4 regions of the Arthrobacter sp. TmtSoilC48 genome follow, and region 1 is predicted to be linked to each of the others. Evidence: riboswitches for the same ligand, from Rfam matches in the RefSeq annotation. Region 1 holds a riboswitch; each other region holds the start of a gene.

Region 1 (4,246 bases):
GCATGGAGCGTGACGGCCTGGTGATTGTGTCCAACGACCGCCACCTGGAGCTGACCGAAGTCGGGCGCAAGCGGGCCACCGAGGTCATGCGGAAGCACCGCCTTGCCGAGAGGCTCCTGGCGGACGTCATTGGTCTGGACTGGGCGTACGTTCATGACGAAGCATGTCGCTGGGAACACGTCATGAGCGAACGGGTGGAACGGCGGCTCTATGAGTTGTTGCAGCACCCCACAGAGTCACCATATGGCAACCCTATTCCGGGCTTGGAAGCCCTTGGCGGCCTCGCCAACCAGCCTCTTTCCCGCCTGGACGTGAACCTGCTGCATGCGATGGACGGGTACGCTGCCGATTCGCGTGTAGTGGTCAGCCGGCTTGCTGAACCCATCCAGGTTGAGCCCGAGCTCCTCACCCAGCTCGATGAAGGCGGAATTCGTCCTGGCGCAACCGTCTCCTTGGAACGGGTGGGGGAGTACATCTCCGTCCGCGTTCCGGGCATTGAAGGAGCACTGGAGCTGCCTCCCGAGGTCGCTGCGCACGTCTTCGTCGCCGTCAGCTGACTCTGACTTGCCCTGACCACGGGAGTGTCGGATCTCACTTTGTGGTGGTTGGCGCGCGTATGACCTGCGGCTTTCCGCGACTGATGATATGGAGCACCCGCAACACGGTCGTTTTGGAAAGATAACGAATTTATTACTGCGGGCTTTAATCACCTATAGTTATCTACTAGCGCCGATACCAAAGCGTTACCTGATCTGGAGCCGAGCTCTGCCAGCAGATCAGGTGTGTCATCAACTACTGGCAGAGGCGGGGGAACCACAAGCGGCTGCCTAAAGAAGCAGCCTTGGGGTGAAGTCCGCAGCAGAAGTGCCTACTAACGCAAGTCCTTCCGGGGATACCTGTGTGCCGTTTGCGCTTCGTGCGGACCGGGTCTTTGAACTCTCTGACCCGAATCCGACAGCTAACTTCGCAGGCTTTCCAGAGAGGAACAGAGTTTGACATCGCAGAACGTCAGGGGCCGTCGCCGTGCGTCCGGCCCCACTGCTGAGCTGCGGCCAGCCCGCGCCGCAATGGAGATCCGGCCACGCGACACCCCGCGTCAGGTGCGCCGCCGTAAGAGCCCGTTGCGCCAGGTAGCCGACTTCGCGTCAGCCAGTGGTGTAGGGCAGAAGGCCGGTGTCGCGCTTGCAGCCACCGGACTTGCCCTGACTGTAGGTCTGCCTGCCACAAGCCCCGTCATGGCCACGTCGGAATCGGGCCAGACCGAGGCGGCGCTCTCCGTGCCCGGTGGCAGCCAGCCCGAAGTTTCTGCAGCAGCCTCTGCCAAAATCGATTTCAGTCGTGCCGCAGTGGCCACCGCCGCTGACCCGGACGGCAAGCTCAAGCAGCTGTTGAGCGCCCAGTCAGCGGGGAGCATTCAGCGTGCTTCCTCACTTGGCACCTTGGGAAGTCCTCTGGACAAGCTGGTCACGGCATCGCCGTTTGGCTACCGCGTCAGCCCCCTTACCGGCGGCACCGGTGACTTCCACCGTGGCCAGGACTTCGTGGCCCAGTGCGGAACCGCCGTCCACGCCGCCGCTGCAGGCAAGGTCACGTTCGCCGGGTGGCATGAGTACGGCGGAGGCAATCGCGTTGTGATTGATCACGGCAACGGCCTTGAGACCACGTACAACCACCTGTCGTCCTTCAACGTCAAGGTGGGGCAGACTGTCAGCCGCGGCGATACCGTCGCGCTGAGTGGCACCACAGGAGCATCTACCGGCTGCCACCTCCACTTCGAGGTCCAGGTAAACGGCGAAGTCGTAGATCCCATGGGCTGGCTCTGAGCAATTTGATGGTTGTCTCTCGCATCCATGACACGCCCCGTGACCTGAATGTGACATTCACGAACATCTGTTGTACCGTCTAAAGCGCATCGGCTTTTTAGGGGGCCGGTGCACTTGAGTGGATTGCCTAGCTCTGCCACCACTCGAGGTCCGTTCGCAAAAATCGTCTGGCAGGGGCGGGGGAACCAATTTTGGTCTTCGAGTCAGAAGACCTTGGGGTTAAGTCGCAGAAGCTTCCTTGAAGCCGCGCGGCCGGATGACTCCCATCCGAATCCGACAGCTCACCTCGCAGGCATTGGGAGAGGCTACCTTCGTGTCATCACGCACTACCCCTGCGCGCCATCGCGCCGAATTGGTTCGCACGAACCCGTTGAACACCCTTTCCAAGGCTGTCTCAACCAATGCAGGCACCGTAGGCCGCCAAGCCGCCGTTCTGGCCGCAGCCTCGGGGCTCGTTCTCAGTGTTGGACTCCCGGCCCAGGCCGCTGACACCGACGTTTCGAAGTCGGAATCTTCCAGCACCCAGCAGTTGGTCGCCACCGCAGTTGTTACCGCGGAGCCCACCGCAACGGTTTCCTTCGAAAGCCCCGTTGTGGTCACCAAGGAAGCTCCCAAGGTTCAGCGGGCCTCCCAGCGCACGTCGACCGAAGACCAAGCGAACAGCACCCTCGGTGCCCTGTCCTCCAAGGCCAAGGATGCTGCTTCAAGCGCGGCAGCCTCCGGACTTGCAGCAATTGCCTACACCGGCATCGGCCACCCCTACGTTTGGGGCGGCACTTCCCCCAACGGCTGGGACTGCTCCGGATTTACCCAGTGGGTTTACGCCCAGGCCGGCATCAGCATCCCCCGCGTCAATGCCTGGACGATCATGACCCCCACCAGCACCCCTGCCCCTGGCGACCTCGTCGTTCAGAACGGCGGAGCCCACGTGGGCATCTACGTCGGCAACGGCATGATGATCAGCGCTTTGAACCCCAGCCAGGGCACGCTCCTGCACTCCGTGGCCTCCACCGGCACATCCTCGTTCTACACCCTCCGCTAGGAAATCCCATTCGGGGTAAGCCAGCATGCCCCCCAAGTGCTGGCAGCCCATAACCCGCGTGCGGTCCCAGCGTGCGCGGCTACGAAAAGAGAGTAATCATGACCAGTGCAAACAAGGTTGCACGGCATAGAGCTGAGGCCCCCAAGACCAGCTCACTTGCCGTCATTGCCAAGGCTGTCAGCGACAACGCCGGTGGCGTTGGCCGTCAGGCAGCAGTGATCGCAGCTGCGTCGGGCCTTGTCCTGACCAGCGGAGTTGCTGCCAATGCTGCGGACACCAACGTTCAGCGGGAATCTACGTCTGCTTCCACCCTTGACGTGCAGTCGGTTGCCCAGGCCACCATTGCTGCTGATTCCAGCGTTGCCATCTCCTATGAGCGCCCTGTGGTCAAGACTGAGGAAGCCCCGGCTCCCGTCGTCCAGAAGGCGACCGCCAAGGAAGCTCCGGCTGCCGGTGGCACCGCAACTTTGGCGGTCAACGCTGACGCGTCCGCAGCCAAGGCGCCCGCTGCATCCAGCGGCCTCGGTGCAGCTATCGCTGCAGCGGCCTACGCACAGCTCGGCGTCACACAGGACTGCACCATGCTGGTGACCAACTCGCTGGCCGCGGTCGGTATTCACTTCCACGACTGGCCGGCCGGCTACCTCTCCCTCGGCCGCACGGTCAGTGCAGCTGAAGCCCAGCCTGGCGATCTCGCTTACTACGCCAACGGCGGCTATGGCGGAATGGCACACATCGCTGTTTACGTCGGCAACGGCATGGCAGTCCACGGTGGATGGAACGGATCCACCACGGCACTGTTCAGCGTGAACGTTGGCTCCGGCCCCGTTTTCATCCGCGTCAACGGCTGATCACTTACTTCACGGAACACCCCGCAGGCTCAGGTCGGCGGGGTGTTCTGCTTTAATCACCGGTTTTCGTGGCAGCCAGAGAAGCGGGCTGCCGACACCCAAATCCGGGGGGGCGCAAGTCCGATTCCGTGGCCTCAGGGAATGTGCGCGTCCTCTGCAAGGTGTCCCGCGCATGAATTTTCGCCAACACCACAGCCGAAACGACAGAAAAATTCGTTGATACGGCATACAAGTGCTTACCCTTGTGTTGTCGATCCACAGCCCGTACAAGCAGAGGGCAGCCGGCCCTCGTGCCCCTGACGGGTGCGGCCGTGAAGAGGTACGTGCATGCGCACACTCGTTCTGAATGCTGGATATGAACCGCTGGCGGTAGTAACCTTCCGCCGGGCGCTGGTCCTTGTGCTGACTGGAAAAGCTAGCGTAGTGGCCGAAGGCGACGAGCCTGTCGTCGGGCCACAGGAGATTCTCGGACGACCATCCGTGATCCTTCTTAATCGCTACATCCGGCCCCGGTACAACAGGATCACCGC
Region 2 (4,246 bases), 4.2 Mb from region 1:
GTCCACTCCGACGACGATTCCACCAGGCGCCACAGCCTGGTCCCCGCCGTCCAGTGGTTCTTCAATGTGTCTGCCGTGCTGGTCCATGGGGCCCGCCTCTCCACCTACTGCTTGATGTTCCGGCCATTCTGCCAGAGGTTCTCCATACCGGTGATCCTTTGCTGGCGCGCAACCAATAGCCGGGGCCGAAGAAACCCTCGGGGTTCTCCTTCCAATGCCCACTATTCTCGGTTGGCAATGCCGAATCAAGGCGACTTTGGGCTATGTGGATAACGGTCCGGGCTCGGTTTCCGGCACGCTCACCACGCGCCGGGTTGCGCTGCGGATGAACATCCAAAACACGCTGTCGCCGAGGCTATCCATGGCAGAAAAAGTTCGGTAGTGTTCGAGTCACCGAATGGCCGGCAAAGGTGTCCCAGGACACAACCCGGCCATTTATTTGCGGCCGCTTGGGGAACTCGGACGCGATCCAGCGCGCTGCCGAAAGGCACACACGTCAAGGAGGAACCCAAGCAGTGTCACTCACTCCTGATTCCGTCACGGAACGGACTACCACCGTGGTGATCGGCACCGGCCTCTCCGGCCTGGCTGTTGCCAGCGAGCTCAGCCGCTACGGCGTCGGTTCCATCGTGCTGGATGGCTTTGGTTCTTTATCGACCACCGGACCAGCGGTCCACACGGGAATGCTCCAGCGCTGCGACGCAGCAGATCCCGCGGCAATGCAGGAGCGCAACGAGATCCTGCGCCATTTGCGCAATTACGCCGCCAGCCATCACTTGGATGTCCGCACCACCACACGCGCTGTTCGGCTGGACTTCCTGGGCGGCGACTCGTCGTTGCAGCTTGGATACGGACCCGTTGCAAGCCTGACCACGGGCAGCCTGAGGGCTGGGATGAGCGTCTATGGCCCCCTCGAATCCACCCCACGTCAATGGGCCGTGCATACAGCCAGCGGGGTTCTCCTGGCAGACCACATCGTGGTGACGCGCTGCGCCCAGAGCCAGCTGCGCCGAATGCTTGCCGATCTGGGAATCGCCATAGGCCAGAACTTCGTGGCAGCCATGCGTGCAGTCGGGATGCACTTGGTGGGCGTTGGGGAACTTATTACACCCACGCCCAAGGAAGTACTACGGCAAGCCAAGGCAGTGGGGCAAGCGATCTCATCCAAGGTGGCCCTCCCCGCCGGGCCGGGCATCGCCCTCGCCTAGAACCTGGCCTGGAGCCTTTACCTGGAACCCTGCGCGTAGAAACCTGGCGGAGAACCCTGGCCTTGAAACGATCGAGCCAACCAAAGCATGTTCCTAAAAAGAACAAAAATTAACCCAAAAGGCCGGCGCCTCCGAAGACATTTGTCCTCGAAAGCACCGGCCTTTGAGTTGGAGCGTGAAGCTTAGGCGCCAGCGCGTACGTACGTGATGGGGCCGGTTGCGGTGAGCCAGCTGATCGGGTGGATGCCCGTCTGGTTGCCGTTGATGCCACCGCTGATGGCCTGGCCGTTGCCGATGTAGATGGCTACGTGGCCGGACTGGACGATCATGTCACCGGGCTGGGGGTCGCTGACAACCTTGCCGTAGTTCAGGAACTGCATGGGTGCGAGGTCGCCAACCGGGATGCCGGCAGAGCCGAGGGCCCGTTCCACCATCGCGGTGCAATCCTGCATGATGCCGATCTGGGCGTAAGCCGAGGCGACCATGGCAGCGTTGATGCCACCAACAGCCGGAGCTGCAGCAGGCGCGGATGCCACTGGGGCGGTAGCCGTAGTAGTTGCAGCGGCCTGGACGGTAGCCGCTGCGGGCGCCTTCTTGGCCGCCGGAGCCGGAGCAACAGGAGCCGGCTTTTCAATGACGGGAGCCGCTACGGAAGCAACCGCGGGGCGCTCGAAGTTGATGGTGGCCGTCGATGCGGCCGTAACAACCTTGGTGGGACCCTCGGTAACGGTCTCGGCGACAGTAGCGGGGCTGGAGTCGCGCTGAACAGGGGTCTCTGCTGCGTGGGCAGCGATGGAGCCCGTGAGGACCAGGCCTGAAGCTGCTGCGATGACAGCGGCTTGGCGACCTGCGCCGGAGGCGTTGCTGGCAACAGCCTTGGAGATGGAGATGAACGGATTAGGACGTACGCTGTCCGCCTTACGACGGCCGCGAAGAATGCGTGAAGACATGAAAGAGCCTCTCCCGATGCCTGCGAGGTTAGCTGTCGGATTCGGATGGGAGTCACCCGGCCACTATCCCCCGCTGTGCAGCGGAAGCTTCGTGACTTCACCCCAAGGCGCGCTCTGAAAGCGGGCCAAAATGGGTTCCCCGTCTCTGCCGTAGGTTTGTCTGCGAACGGATTCCGGACTGCGGCAGAGCTAGGCAATCAGACCGGAATGCCCGTTACGTGGAACAGGCACAGGTACAACCCTACGGGAAGATCACCGCAAAGTCACATTTACGTAACGAGCAGTTCGTTTTTGGCGTGTCGCAGTAACCGTTTCGAGATCTTCGCAAGTATGTAGAAAACCCCGCTATTCCGGGGAATTTTCGCCATCCGGGTCGTTGGGGGCCGCTAGCTTCTTCCGGGCTGTAACAGCGAGGAAGATCACGAGACCGATCGCCACCACAGCGAGGCCAACGATGCTCCAGGGGAAGGGCTGGGAAGCTGCCGGAGCCGGCTCAGTATTTTCCGTACCGGGGGCCGCTGTGCCCGCCGTCGGAACAGCCGCCGAAGCCGGGGCGGAGGCACCTGCCGAGCCGCTCGCCGTCGTCGTGCTTGTCCCGGAAACTGTGAACTTGAAGGTTCCCTCGATCGGGTGGGAGTCTGAACTGACCACGCGCCACACCACGGTGTATTCGCCGGCTGGAGCGCCCTGACGCAGCTTCTGGACAGCCCTGTTGTCGATGATTTCCACTGCGCCATCTGCCCAGTTTTCGCCCCCGGCGGTGACGGTCACGCCGGAACCGATGGCCAGTGGCTGGTTGTTGAACGTGATGGATACCGACGCCGGCACTTCAGCCACCCTGGCACCGTTGGCCGGGGTTGTTGATTCGGCGACGTCGTGCGCGGAGGCCGGAGCAGCTCCAAGCAGCAACGCGCAAGCGAAAGCAAGAGCGGCTACGACGGCGGCCAGAAGCGGGCGGATGGTACGCATGGGGCGGTTTCTCCTAGTGTTGGCTTCCTTACAGACTAGGCGAATCGTTCCAGCACCCCACATTGGCGGGCATAGGATTTGAGAGCAAACTCCCCCGATCCCCGGAGACCTTCATGCTTAAACAAGGTTCTGCAATCGACCGCTACTTCAAGATCTCCGAGCGCGGGTCCACATACTCGCGGGAAATCCGCGGCGGCTTCGCGACCTTCTTCGCCATGAGCTACATCGTGGTCCTGAACCCGCTGATCCTCTCCGGGGCAGACTCGAGGGGAGCATCGCTCGGCTTCACGGCCGTAGCGGCAACCACTGCCTTCGTTGCGGGCATCCTCACGATCCTCATGGGCGCCTGGGCGAAGCACCCCTTCGCGGTGGCAACGGGCCTGGGAGTGAACGCATTCGTCGCCGTGACGGTTGCCTCCCACCCGGAACTGACCTGGCCGGACATGATGGGGCTGGTGGTGCTTTCGGGTGTCACCATGCTCATCCTGGTACTCACCGGATTCCGCACCGCCGTTTTCAGGGCCGTCCCGGAAGCGCTCAAGACGGCAATCGTGGTGGGCATTGGCCTGTTCATCGCCTTGATCGGGCTGGTCAACGCTGGTTTTGTCCGCCGCATTCCGGATGCCGCCGGCACCACGGTCCCGCTGGGCCTTGGCGTGGATGGGAAGCTGATGGGCTGGCCGACGTTGGTGTTCGCTGTCGGCCTGGTCCTGACCATTGCGTTGGTGGTGCGAAAGGTCCGCGGGGCAATCCTGATCGGCATCGTGGTGTCCACCGCCCTGGCCGCCATCCTCGAATTCACGCTTCACATTGGTCCCAGCTTCGACGGTAAGAACGTCAACCCCCGCGGCTGGTCGCTGGTTGCGCCGACGCTTTCCGAATGGGGCGCCCCTGACCTCTCCCTGATCGGCAAAGCCAACCCCTTCGGAGCTTTTGAACACCTCGGTTTCGTGGCTGCTGCGCTGTTGGCTTTCGTGATCCTCCTCAGCATCTTCTTCGACGCCATGGGCACCATGGTCGGCCTGGCCAACGAGGCAGGAACCGTGGACGAACACGGAAACATTCCCAATGTGGACCGCGTCCTGCAGGTTGATGCCCTGGGCGCAATCGTCGGTGGCG
Region 3 (4,246 bases), 220 kb from region 1:
CGTTGGCCTGGCCGCCGGCGGGGACGACTACGTCACCAAGCCCTTCAGCATGGAGGAGGTTCTCCTGCGCCTGCACCGTCTCGTACAACGCTCGGGCGTTGCGGCCATGGATACAGCGGAACTGGTGGTGGGTGATCTCACCCTCAACGTGGACACACGGGAGGTTTCGCGCGCCGGCGAGGACATCCAGCTCACGGCAACGCAGTTTGAGCTTCTTCGTTATCTCATGGAGAACCCCAAGCGGGTGGTCAGCAAGGCACAGATCCTTGACCGCGTCTGGGACTATGACTTCGGCGGGCAGGCCAACATCGTGGAACTGTACATTTCCTACCTGCGCAAGAAAATCGAAGCCAACCACCCGCCAATGATCCACACCATCCGTGGCGCTGGCTACGTCATCAAGCCTGCGGACTGAATCTTGTCCACCTCTTCCGGAGTAGCCCGTAAGACCCAGCGGAACTGGCTCAATCCCTCCACCTGGCATCTGCGCACGCGGTTGGTCCTGGTGGCGATGGCATTGCTGGTGGCGATTTGCGGTGCAGTTGGAGTGGTTAGTTACGCCTCCATGGACATGTACTTCAACAAACAGCTCGACAAGCAGTTGGAGCAGGCGTCAGGCCGCGCGAATGACTTCGGCAGACCGCCGTCGAACTTTCCCTCCAGCGGTCGGCCGGATCCCCTTGAGGCCCGTGGCCAGGGCGCCGGGACACTTAACGCGAGGATCGATGGTTCCACGGTCATCAACTCGGGCTTCCTCAACGCAAACGGTCGCCGGGTCGCACTCTCGGCAGAAGACAAGCAGGTCCTGCTCTCGCTCCCCCGCGACAACCGGCCCGTAGACCGTTCATTGTCCAACGGCGACTATCGGCTGGTGGCAGTTGAGACCAACTACGGCGATGTGATTGCGACAGGCCTGCCGTTGGCTGACAAGCAAAATGCCGAGGCCTCGCTGGTATGGACCATGGTGTTTGTTTCACTTGGCGGCCTGGTGCTGATCGGCCTCGCCGGCACCGTCATCATCCGCCGGACCATGCGGCCACTGGAGCAACTCTCGGAGGTTGCAACGAAAGTATCGCGCCTTCCCCTCGACGCCGGTGAGGTGGCACTCGCGGTGCGCGTACCGCCGTCGGCCGCTCATCCTGGAACTGAAGTTGGCAGCGTGGGCCACGCTTTGAACCAAATGCTCAACAACGTTTCCAGGGCCCTGGAAGCCCGTCAGGAGAGCGAAACCAAGGTCCGGCAGTTCGTTGCCGATGCCTCCCACGAACTTCGGACACCGCTGACCGCCATCCGTGGATACACCGAGCTGCTTCGTATGACGGAGAACTTCACGGAGGACGGCAGGAAGTCGCTGGCGCGGGTCCAGAGCCAGTCGGAACGGATGACCACGCTTGTGGAGGACCTGTTGTTGTTGGCGCGCCTGGACGAAGGCCAGCCGTTGAAGGTCACGGATGTTGATCTGACGCAGCTGGTGATCGAGACAGTCAGCGACGAAAAGGTGATGGCACCGGACCACATCTGGAAGCTCCAACTCCCTGACGAGCCCATTACGGTGCGCGGGGACGCAACCCAGCTGCATCAGGTGCTGGCCAATCTGCTGTCCAACGCCCGCAAGCACACCGATCCAGGTACCACGGTGGTCACAGGCGTCATGCTTTCCGCCGACGGTAGCGCGGTGGTCACAGTCACGGACAACGGGCCTGGTATTCCGACTGCTTTCCAGGGGCGAATCTTCTCGCGTTTTGCCCGGGCTGACGCGGCGAGATCGGGGTCGGAAGGGACCTCCGGATTGGGCTTGTCAATCGTCGAATCCATCGTCCAGGCGCATGGCGGCAGCGTGGAAGTAACGTCCCAGCCGGGACGCACGGAGTTCACTCTCCGACTCCCCGCAGCTTTGAACGAACGCATATAACGAATCGGGCAACATGACTCGCCGTGAACGTGATCTCTGTTACCCAAATGTGACTTAAGCCGAAACCTCCTGTACCTTCGAAAGGGTGGGTCGCCCCTAACTGGCCCACACCCGGGATGCGCCGAGCTCTGCCACTTCCCGGAGTTCCGTTCTCATTCGAGGCAGAGACGGGGGACCCAGAGTCTCCGGGCACAGTACTTTCCTTGCCCTTGGGGTGAAGCCGCAGCCACGCGCGCGGCCGGATGACCTCATCCGAACCCGACAGCTAACTCCGCAGGCGCTGAGAGGTAATCACACATGTCTGAACTCAACGATCAGACGCGCCCTTCCGCGCGTCACCGTGACGAACACAACGCTCCCCTGACGAAGTCGCAAACCGTTCTGAAGAACGCTGCACGCCGCGGCAAGACCGGGCAACGAATGTCTGTTGTTGCAGGAGTCGTTGCCGCAGCATTGGGCGTCGCATCGCTTGGCCAGGCCGCAAACGCCGCATTCAATCTCCCCGAAACGAGCCGGGCGTCCGAGACGCAGGCTACCGCCCAGGCCAGCAACAAAACAGCTGAAATCTCGGCGTCCTTGGATGCTGCTGCCAAGAAGGGCGCTGCAGACAGGGCCGCTGCAGACCAGGCAGCTGCGGCACAAGCCGCCGCCGAAAAAGCTGCGGCCGAGAAAGCCGCCGCCGACCAGGCAGCTGCCGCACAGGCCGCCGCCGAAAAGGCTGCCGCTGATGCAGCCGCCAAGCAGGCTGCCGATGCCGCCGCTGCTGCAGCCGCAGCCGCAGCCGCCACTCCCAAGGCCGTGGACGATCCCGCCGCTGCCAAGGCATACGCCGCCAGCATCCTCGCCAACTACGGCTGGGGTCCGGGCGAAATGACTGCCCTGAACACACTGTGGGAGAAGGAATCCAACTGGCGGACCACCGCGACCAACACCTCCAGTGGTGCCTACGGAATCGTGCAATCATTGCCCGCTTCGAAGATGGCAACCGCAGGCGATGACTGGCTGACCAACTACCAGACCCAGATCAAGTGGGGCCTGAACTACATCAAGGAACGCTACGGTTCCCCCTCGGCGGCCCTTGCCTTCCACTTGGCCAACAACTGGTACTAAGCCAACTCAATAAGCGGGCTTGAGCCCACCCCAGCGGGCTCAAACCATGCAGGGCCCGATTGCCGCCCCGCTTTCCGCCGTTCGCAGCAGTGATCTACTGATGCGCCCGGGCGGGAGGCGGGGCGGTTTTCGCCGCACCAAGGCCGAAGCCTGGTTCTTTGACGCCGGAGCCAGGTGATCACAGAGCGAGCGTTCTGGTCCACACATCAGCGACCTCCCGTCATTCTGGTCGACCCCCGGTTTCGTCAAGGACGGATAGCTGATTCGAGATGGCAGCCACAGGAGGCTGCAAGCGACGGAACACTTTCAATTCCCAAGGGCGCATCATCAGCGATGCTTCAGTGGCATAGTTGCCAAGCACCTGATCCGCAGAAGCCCAGGAAGCGTCATCGATGTCCACTTCTACTTCGCGATCTGAGAAGTTGCCGAGGACAAGCATCTCCACTCCGTCCAGGGAACGCATGAAAGCATAGACATTCCGGTCGAAGGGCAAGAGCATCCTGAAGTCGCCGTGCGAGATCACAATATCGGAGTGGCGCAACCCGATTAGTTGCCTGTAGAACGTGAATACAGATTCCGGATCATCGATTTGTGCCTCGGCGTTGATGGAACTGGAATTGGGATTCACCGCTATCCATGGCGTGCCACTGGAGAAACCAGCCCCGGGAGTCGAATCCCAATGAAACGGTGTGCGGGCATTGTCGCGGTTAAGAGGACGCACCGCCTTCAGGATTTCTGCCTCAGATTGCCCACCGTGCCCGCTAGCTTCCCGGTGATAGTTGAGGACTTCAATGTCCCTGTGCTCGCTGATCGCGTCAAAAACCATATTGGTCATACCTAGTTCCTCACCCTGGTAAACGTAGGGAGTGCCCCGGTGGAGGTGCAGGACCCCTGCGAGCATCTTGGCCGATTGGACGCGGTATTCGCTATCGTCACCAAAGCGGGACACGGCGCGAGCTGAGTCATGGTTACCCCAAAAAAGGCTGTTCCAGCCTCGCTCCGCCATCCCCTCCTGCCAACGCCCCAAGCACGCCTTCAGCTCTTCAAGCCGCAACTCCCCGGGCAGCCATTTGTTGCCGCGCGTCATGTCCAAGGTCATGTGGTCGAACTGGAAAATCATGTTCAGCCCCGGGCCGCCGTGCTCCGTGAACCTCACCGCGTCCTCCACAGTCACTCCCGGCATCTCACCAACCGTGAGTATTTGGTCGTTACGGTGTTCAAAGA
Region 4 (4,246 bases), 3.4 Mb from region 1:
GCGGCACGAGAATCTCGTGGAAACGGATGCTGTTGCAGCCTTTCTCCAATCCCATGATTATCGCCTCGGGCCTGGGGGTGGTGATGGCCCTGACGGGGTGGGAGGCTCCGGAGCTCGTTCAGAGACCCATCGATATGCTGGCCGGCGCGGCCGTCCCCATGGTTCTGCTGGCTTTTGGCATGTCGCTGGCTGGCAAGGCGCCTCTCCAAAAGGGCGATGGCCGCGTGGAGACCGTAGTTGCTACCACGTTGAAGGTGGCTGGCATGCCAGTGGTGGTCTGGGCGCTGGGGCGCTTCGTGTTCGGCTTGGAGGGTCAGCACCTCTTGGCCAGCGTCATCATGGCCGCACTGCCAACCGCACAGAACGTCTTCCTTTTCGCTTCTCCCTACGGACGCGGGATGACAATGGCCCGGGATGTCATCCTCTGTACAACGGTCCTGTGCATCGGGGCGTTGGTTATGGTTGCGTGGCTGCTTGGATAGAAGCGATCGAGGCCGGGAAAAAGCGACACACGAAACAAAAGAGGCAGGCACCCGGGTGGAGCAGTTCAGGGTCGGGTGCCCGCCTCGTCTTGTTGTCTTGATTCTGGTTGCTGTGATTCCTTAGGCCCGGCGCAACCGTTGGCAGCTCCAGCGGCCCATCCGATTGCGGAAGGTGGCAGTGCGGCTGCTGCTGCAGTACCGGCCATGCCATCCGACGTGCGCGCTGGTCCTGGGAAGCCGCGTGCTCATTTCAAGATCCCTGTGGCGCCGTCAAGTATGCCGTCCAGGTCCAGGGGTGAATCGCTGGACGGTGTGGTGGTGCTGGGACTGCCGGTCGGCTTTGGCTTTGGCGCCGGAGCCTGTGTTGGAGTTGGTGCCGGAGTGCCGGTGGGGGTCGGCGTCGTCGTGGCAGGTGGGGTGGTGACCGTGTCCGACGGAACCGGGCTCGGGGCCGGCTGGGTTGGAACAGGAGTTGTCACGCCCGGGACGGGAACAACAGCCGACGGGACTGCCGAAGGCACCCAAACAGGATCCGCGAGTGACACTTGCGGAGTCGGAAGGGACGACGACGGCGCCTGGTCGGGTGCCTCTCCTGACGACTGCGTTGCTACGGTTGCCGGCTTTCCGGCCTCGCTGGTGGCCGACGACGCGGAGGCGCTGGCGGAGGACGAGCTGGGTGCAGGGGTAGCCGAAGTTGACTGCCTGCTGTCGCTACCCGTCTTTGCGCCGCTTGCTTCCTGGGCCGGCGTTTCCTGCCCGAAGAAGGGAAGCTCGAAGGCCTGGCTCATGGTGCCAACGGTCAATACCAAGCCCAAGGCCCCAGCGACGACTGCCATGCGCTGGCCCATTGTTTTGACCGAGGCGGCCTTGGTGAGCACGGCGTGCGGTTCGGGGCTGAAGGATGACCCGCCCAGGGATGAAGCTCCCAGTGATGAAGCTCCGAAGGCAGGGGCGCCGCCAGCCGGGGTTTCGCCAGCAGTTGCCGCCTTACGGGCCGTACCGCTCCCCGATTCCTGGGCGCGAAGGGCTTTCCGGCTTGCGAGACCAGAGGCGGCGGTCGCGGCTGCGGCAAGCTGTGCGGGGCTCTTAGCCGGAACGATCGGGATGGCAGCGGTGGCAGGTTCGGGATTCGCTGCGACCGGTTCGGGCGCGACCGGTTCGGCCGCCTGAACGATCGGGATGGCAGCGGTGGCAGGTTCGGGATTCGCTGCGGGTTCGGGCGCGACCGGTTCGGCCGCCTGAACAGCTGGAATCGCAGCAGTTGCCGGCTCCAGGGGAACAGGGTCCGCCGGAGCAGAGTCCGCTGTTGCAGAATCCGCTGGTGCTGTTTCTGCTGGAGCAGTTTCAGTGGGGACTGTCTCAGCAGAAATAGCTGCCTGGGCTGCCCGTTCACGCTCTGCCGCCCGAGCGGCCGCGCGCGTAATGGGTGCCGCAGTTTGGGGATTGGAAGCAGAGGCGGGAATAGAAGCAGTGGCGGGTTCCGGCGTCGTGCCTGCTAAACCTGCTTCTGCTTCCGGCGTGCTGGTGGAGGATCCGCTGGGTTGGGCCCGACGGCGTCCGGTTGGCTGGGTACGCTCGCGCGCTATTTGGGCGCGGCGCGGCTGATCCATGGTTGGGGACATGGTGGTTGCCTCTCAACGCCTGCGAGGTTAGCTGTCGGGTTCGGACGAGGCCGTCCGGCCGCACATGGCGGCTTCACCCCAAGGGCCTAGGGAAAATCAGGCCCGGGAACTCTGGGTCCCCCGTCTCTGCCGCGGGTCTGGCGGATTCCGGTTTGCGGCAGAGCTCGGCGTCAACCCGGAAGCGGCCCAGCGGAGATGAGGGTCGCTCTTCGACGGTACATGAGCGGCATAGCAAAGTCACATTAATGTAACGGGCGGGACGCCTTCCGGCTCGAAGGCCCGTTAGGACTTAGGCTCCGGGGCCGGAGCCGGGGCTGGCAGCTCGTACTGGATCCTTTGGACTTGGTGTGCGTAATGGGTCTCGGGTCGGAAAATTTCGTCGGCCACACCAAGCATCCCACCCGTGGCGCCGCGCCGGACTTTACCCTTGCTGTTCTGGCGCAAGACCCAGAACCAAAGGGCCGCAATGAGGGCAGGTGCTGCCAGCACTGCCACTAGTACGGCCAAGATATCCATGGCCCAAGACTAGCTTCCGCCGCGGGCGGCAGGTAGAACATAGTCGTATGGACCTCCCAGTGATGCCGCCCATTTCGCCCATGCTTGCCAAGTCTGTTCCTTCGATCCCTGATGTGGGTCATTTTGAGCCAAAGTGGGACGGGTTCAGGACCATCGTTTTCAAAGATGGTGATGAGATCATCCTGGGTAGCCGAAACGAACGTCCTATGACACGGTATTTCCCTGAGCTGGTGGAAGCCCTTCGGAAGAATCTCCCGGACAAATGCGTGATCGACGGCGAGATTGTCCTCATAGCTGGGAACAGGCTCGACTTCGAGGGCCTTCAGCAGCGCATCCATCCCGCCGACAGCCGTGTGCGGATGCTGGCCGGGAGCACCCCGTCCTCCTTCATCGGATTCGACATCCTCGCGCTGGGAGACGAGAACCTCATGGACAAGCCGTTTTCCGAGCGTCGAGCAGCTTTGGAGCGGGCACTGTCCAAGGCTGAGGCGCCCGTTTACGTAACACCGGCGGTGACGGAACTTGACCAAGCACAGGAGTGGTTCGTGCAGCTCGAAGGCGCCGGGCTTGACGGCATACTTTCCAAACCGCTCGAGGAGACATACCAACCGAATAAGCGCGTCATGTTCAAAACCAAGCATGAACGGACCGCGGACTGCGTGGTGGCCGGATTCCGCTGGCATAAAACGGGAAAGGTTGTCGGGTCGATGCTGCTTGGGCTGTATAACGACGCCGGCCAGCTGCAGCACGTTGGGGTGGTGGCTTCATTTCCCATGGCCAAGCGCGAAAGCCTGGTGGCTGAACTTGAGCCATACCAGACGGAGTTCAGCGAACATCCTTGGGGTCAGTGGGCCGACCAAGGAGATGCCGCCGCTACTGGTTCCCGGATGCCGGGCGCGCAAAGCCGGTGGAGCGGCGGCAAGGACTTCTCCTTTGTTCCCCTTCGGCCCGAGCTCGTCATCGAGGTTGCGTATGACTACATGGAAGGCGACCGGTTCCGGCACACCACCCAGTTTCGTCGATGGCGGCCGGACCGGACTCCGGAGAGCTGTACGTATTCCCAGCTGGAGGAGCCAGCTGATTATGACCTCGGGGAGATACTGAGGCTGCCGTAACCGGAGTTGCCCCCGCTAATACGTTGCTGGGCCGCTAGTACGTTGCTGGGCCGCTAATACGTTGCTGGGCAGCGACAGGACAGCGGCTTGGGGACGAGCTACTCTTCGTGTCCCTGGTCGCTGCTCATGCTGCCCTCCGCGGGTGGGGTTTCGCCCGGAGGTACGCCGCCTCCAGGCTCGAGTCCCGTGACGTTGCCGTCCAGGGGATCGGGGTTGGCGGAAGCTGCGGGATCGTCGTCCTCGTCCTGGCGCATGTCGGGATCCGTGTGGACATCGTCGGTGTCGCCGGCAGTGACGCCAGCGGTGTCGCCTGTCGTGTCGGCTGGCTCGGCGTCGCCGGAAACTCCGAAGGTCCGGGGATCGTCCTCAGGGTCATAGCTGGTCATGGTCACCCTTCCTAAGCAAACTTACTTTTGTGCTTGCCCGGCCAGCCTAGTCTCCAGGTCGCAAACCCAACAAGGGGCACCCACGCCGGGTTACGCCGTCGTGCATGAGTGCTTGCATCAGTGCC

The links. A riboswitch is a leader RNA that binds a small molecule or an ion and turns the genes downstream of it on or off. The one in region 1 is predicted to bind cyclic di-AMP.
Region 2: it holds a riboswitch for cyclic di-AMP, as region 1 does, so the genes downstream of both, AC6I97_RS00275 (NlpC/P60 family protein) here and AC6I97_RS19485 (C40 family peptidase) in region 1, are expected to answer to the same signal.
Region 3: it holds a riboswitch for cyclic di-AMP, as region 1 does, so the genes downstream of both, AC6I97_RS20445 (aggregation-promoting factor C-terminal-like domain-containing protein) here and AC6I97_RS19485 (C40 family peptidase) in region 1, are expected to answer to the same signal.
Region 4: it holds a riboswitch for cyclic di-AMP, as region 1 does, so the genes downstream of both, AC6I97_RS03965 (hypothetical protein) here and AC6I97_RS19485 (C40 family peptidase) in region 1, are expected to answer to the same signal.

Annotation. Positions count from the first base shown of each region.
Region 1 is NZ_AP046049.1:4,233,751-4,237,996, reverse strand. It holds gene AC6I97_RS19495 (iron-dependent transcriptional repressor DtxR) at 1-557, shown strand, start outside; cyclic di-AMP (ydaO/yuaA leader) riboswitch at 757-986, shown strand; gene AC6I97_RS19490 (M23 family metallopeptidase) at 993-1,823, shown strand; cyclic di-AMP (ydaO/yuaA leader) riboswitch at 1,969-2,132, shown strand; gene AC6I97_RS19485 (C40 family peptidase) at 2,137-2,865, shown strand; gene AC6I97_RS19480 (NlpC/P60 family protein) at 2,964-3,716, shown strand; gene AC6I97_RS19475 (HNH endonuclease) at 4,044-4,246, shown strand, end outside.
Region 2 is NZ_AP046049.1:46,247-50,492, forward strand. It holds gene AC6I97_RS00265 (universal stress protein) at 1-87, opposite strand, end outside; gene AC6I97_RS00270 (NAD(P)/FAD-dependent oxidoreductase) at 516-1,208, shown strand; gene AC6I97_RS00275 (NlpC/P60 family protein) at 1,391-2,158, opposite strand; cyclic di-AMP (ydaO/yuaA leader) riboswitch at 2,162-2,330, opposite strand; gene AC6I97_RS00280 (copper resistance CopC family protein) at 2,504-3,127, opposite strand; gene AC6I97_RS00285 (NCS2 family permease) at 3,241-4,246, shown strand, end outside.
Region 3 is NZ_AP046049.1:4,454,698-4,458,943, forward strand. It holds gene AC6I97_RS20435 (response regulator transcription factor) at 1-415, shown strand, start outside; gene AC6I97_RS20440 (sensor histidine kinase) at 419-1,912, shown strand; cyclic di-AMP (ydaO/yuaA leader) riboswitch at 2,047-2,204, shown strand; gene AC6I97_RS20445 (aggregation-promoting factor C-terminal-like domain-containing protein) at 2,210-3,022, shown strand; gene AC6I97_RS20450 (glycoside hydrolase family 13 protein) at 3,243-4,246, opposite strand, start outside.
Region 4 is NZ_AP046049.1:817,661-821,906, forward strand. It holds gene AC6I97_RS03960 (AEC family transporter) at 1-482, shown strand, start outside; gene AC6I97_RS03965 (hypothetical protein) at 728-2,104, opposite strand; cyclic di-AMP (ydaO/yuaA leader) riboswitch at 2,107-2,257, opposite strand; gene AC6I97_RS03970 (hypothetical protein) at 2,387-2,620, opposite strand; gene AC6I97_RS03975 (ATP-dependent DNA ligase) at 2,668-3,735, shown strand; gene AC6I97_RS03980 (DUF6480 family protein) at 3,834-4,121, opposite strand; gene AC6I97_RS03985 (alpha/beta fold hydrolase) at 4,246-4,246, opposite strand, start outside.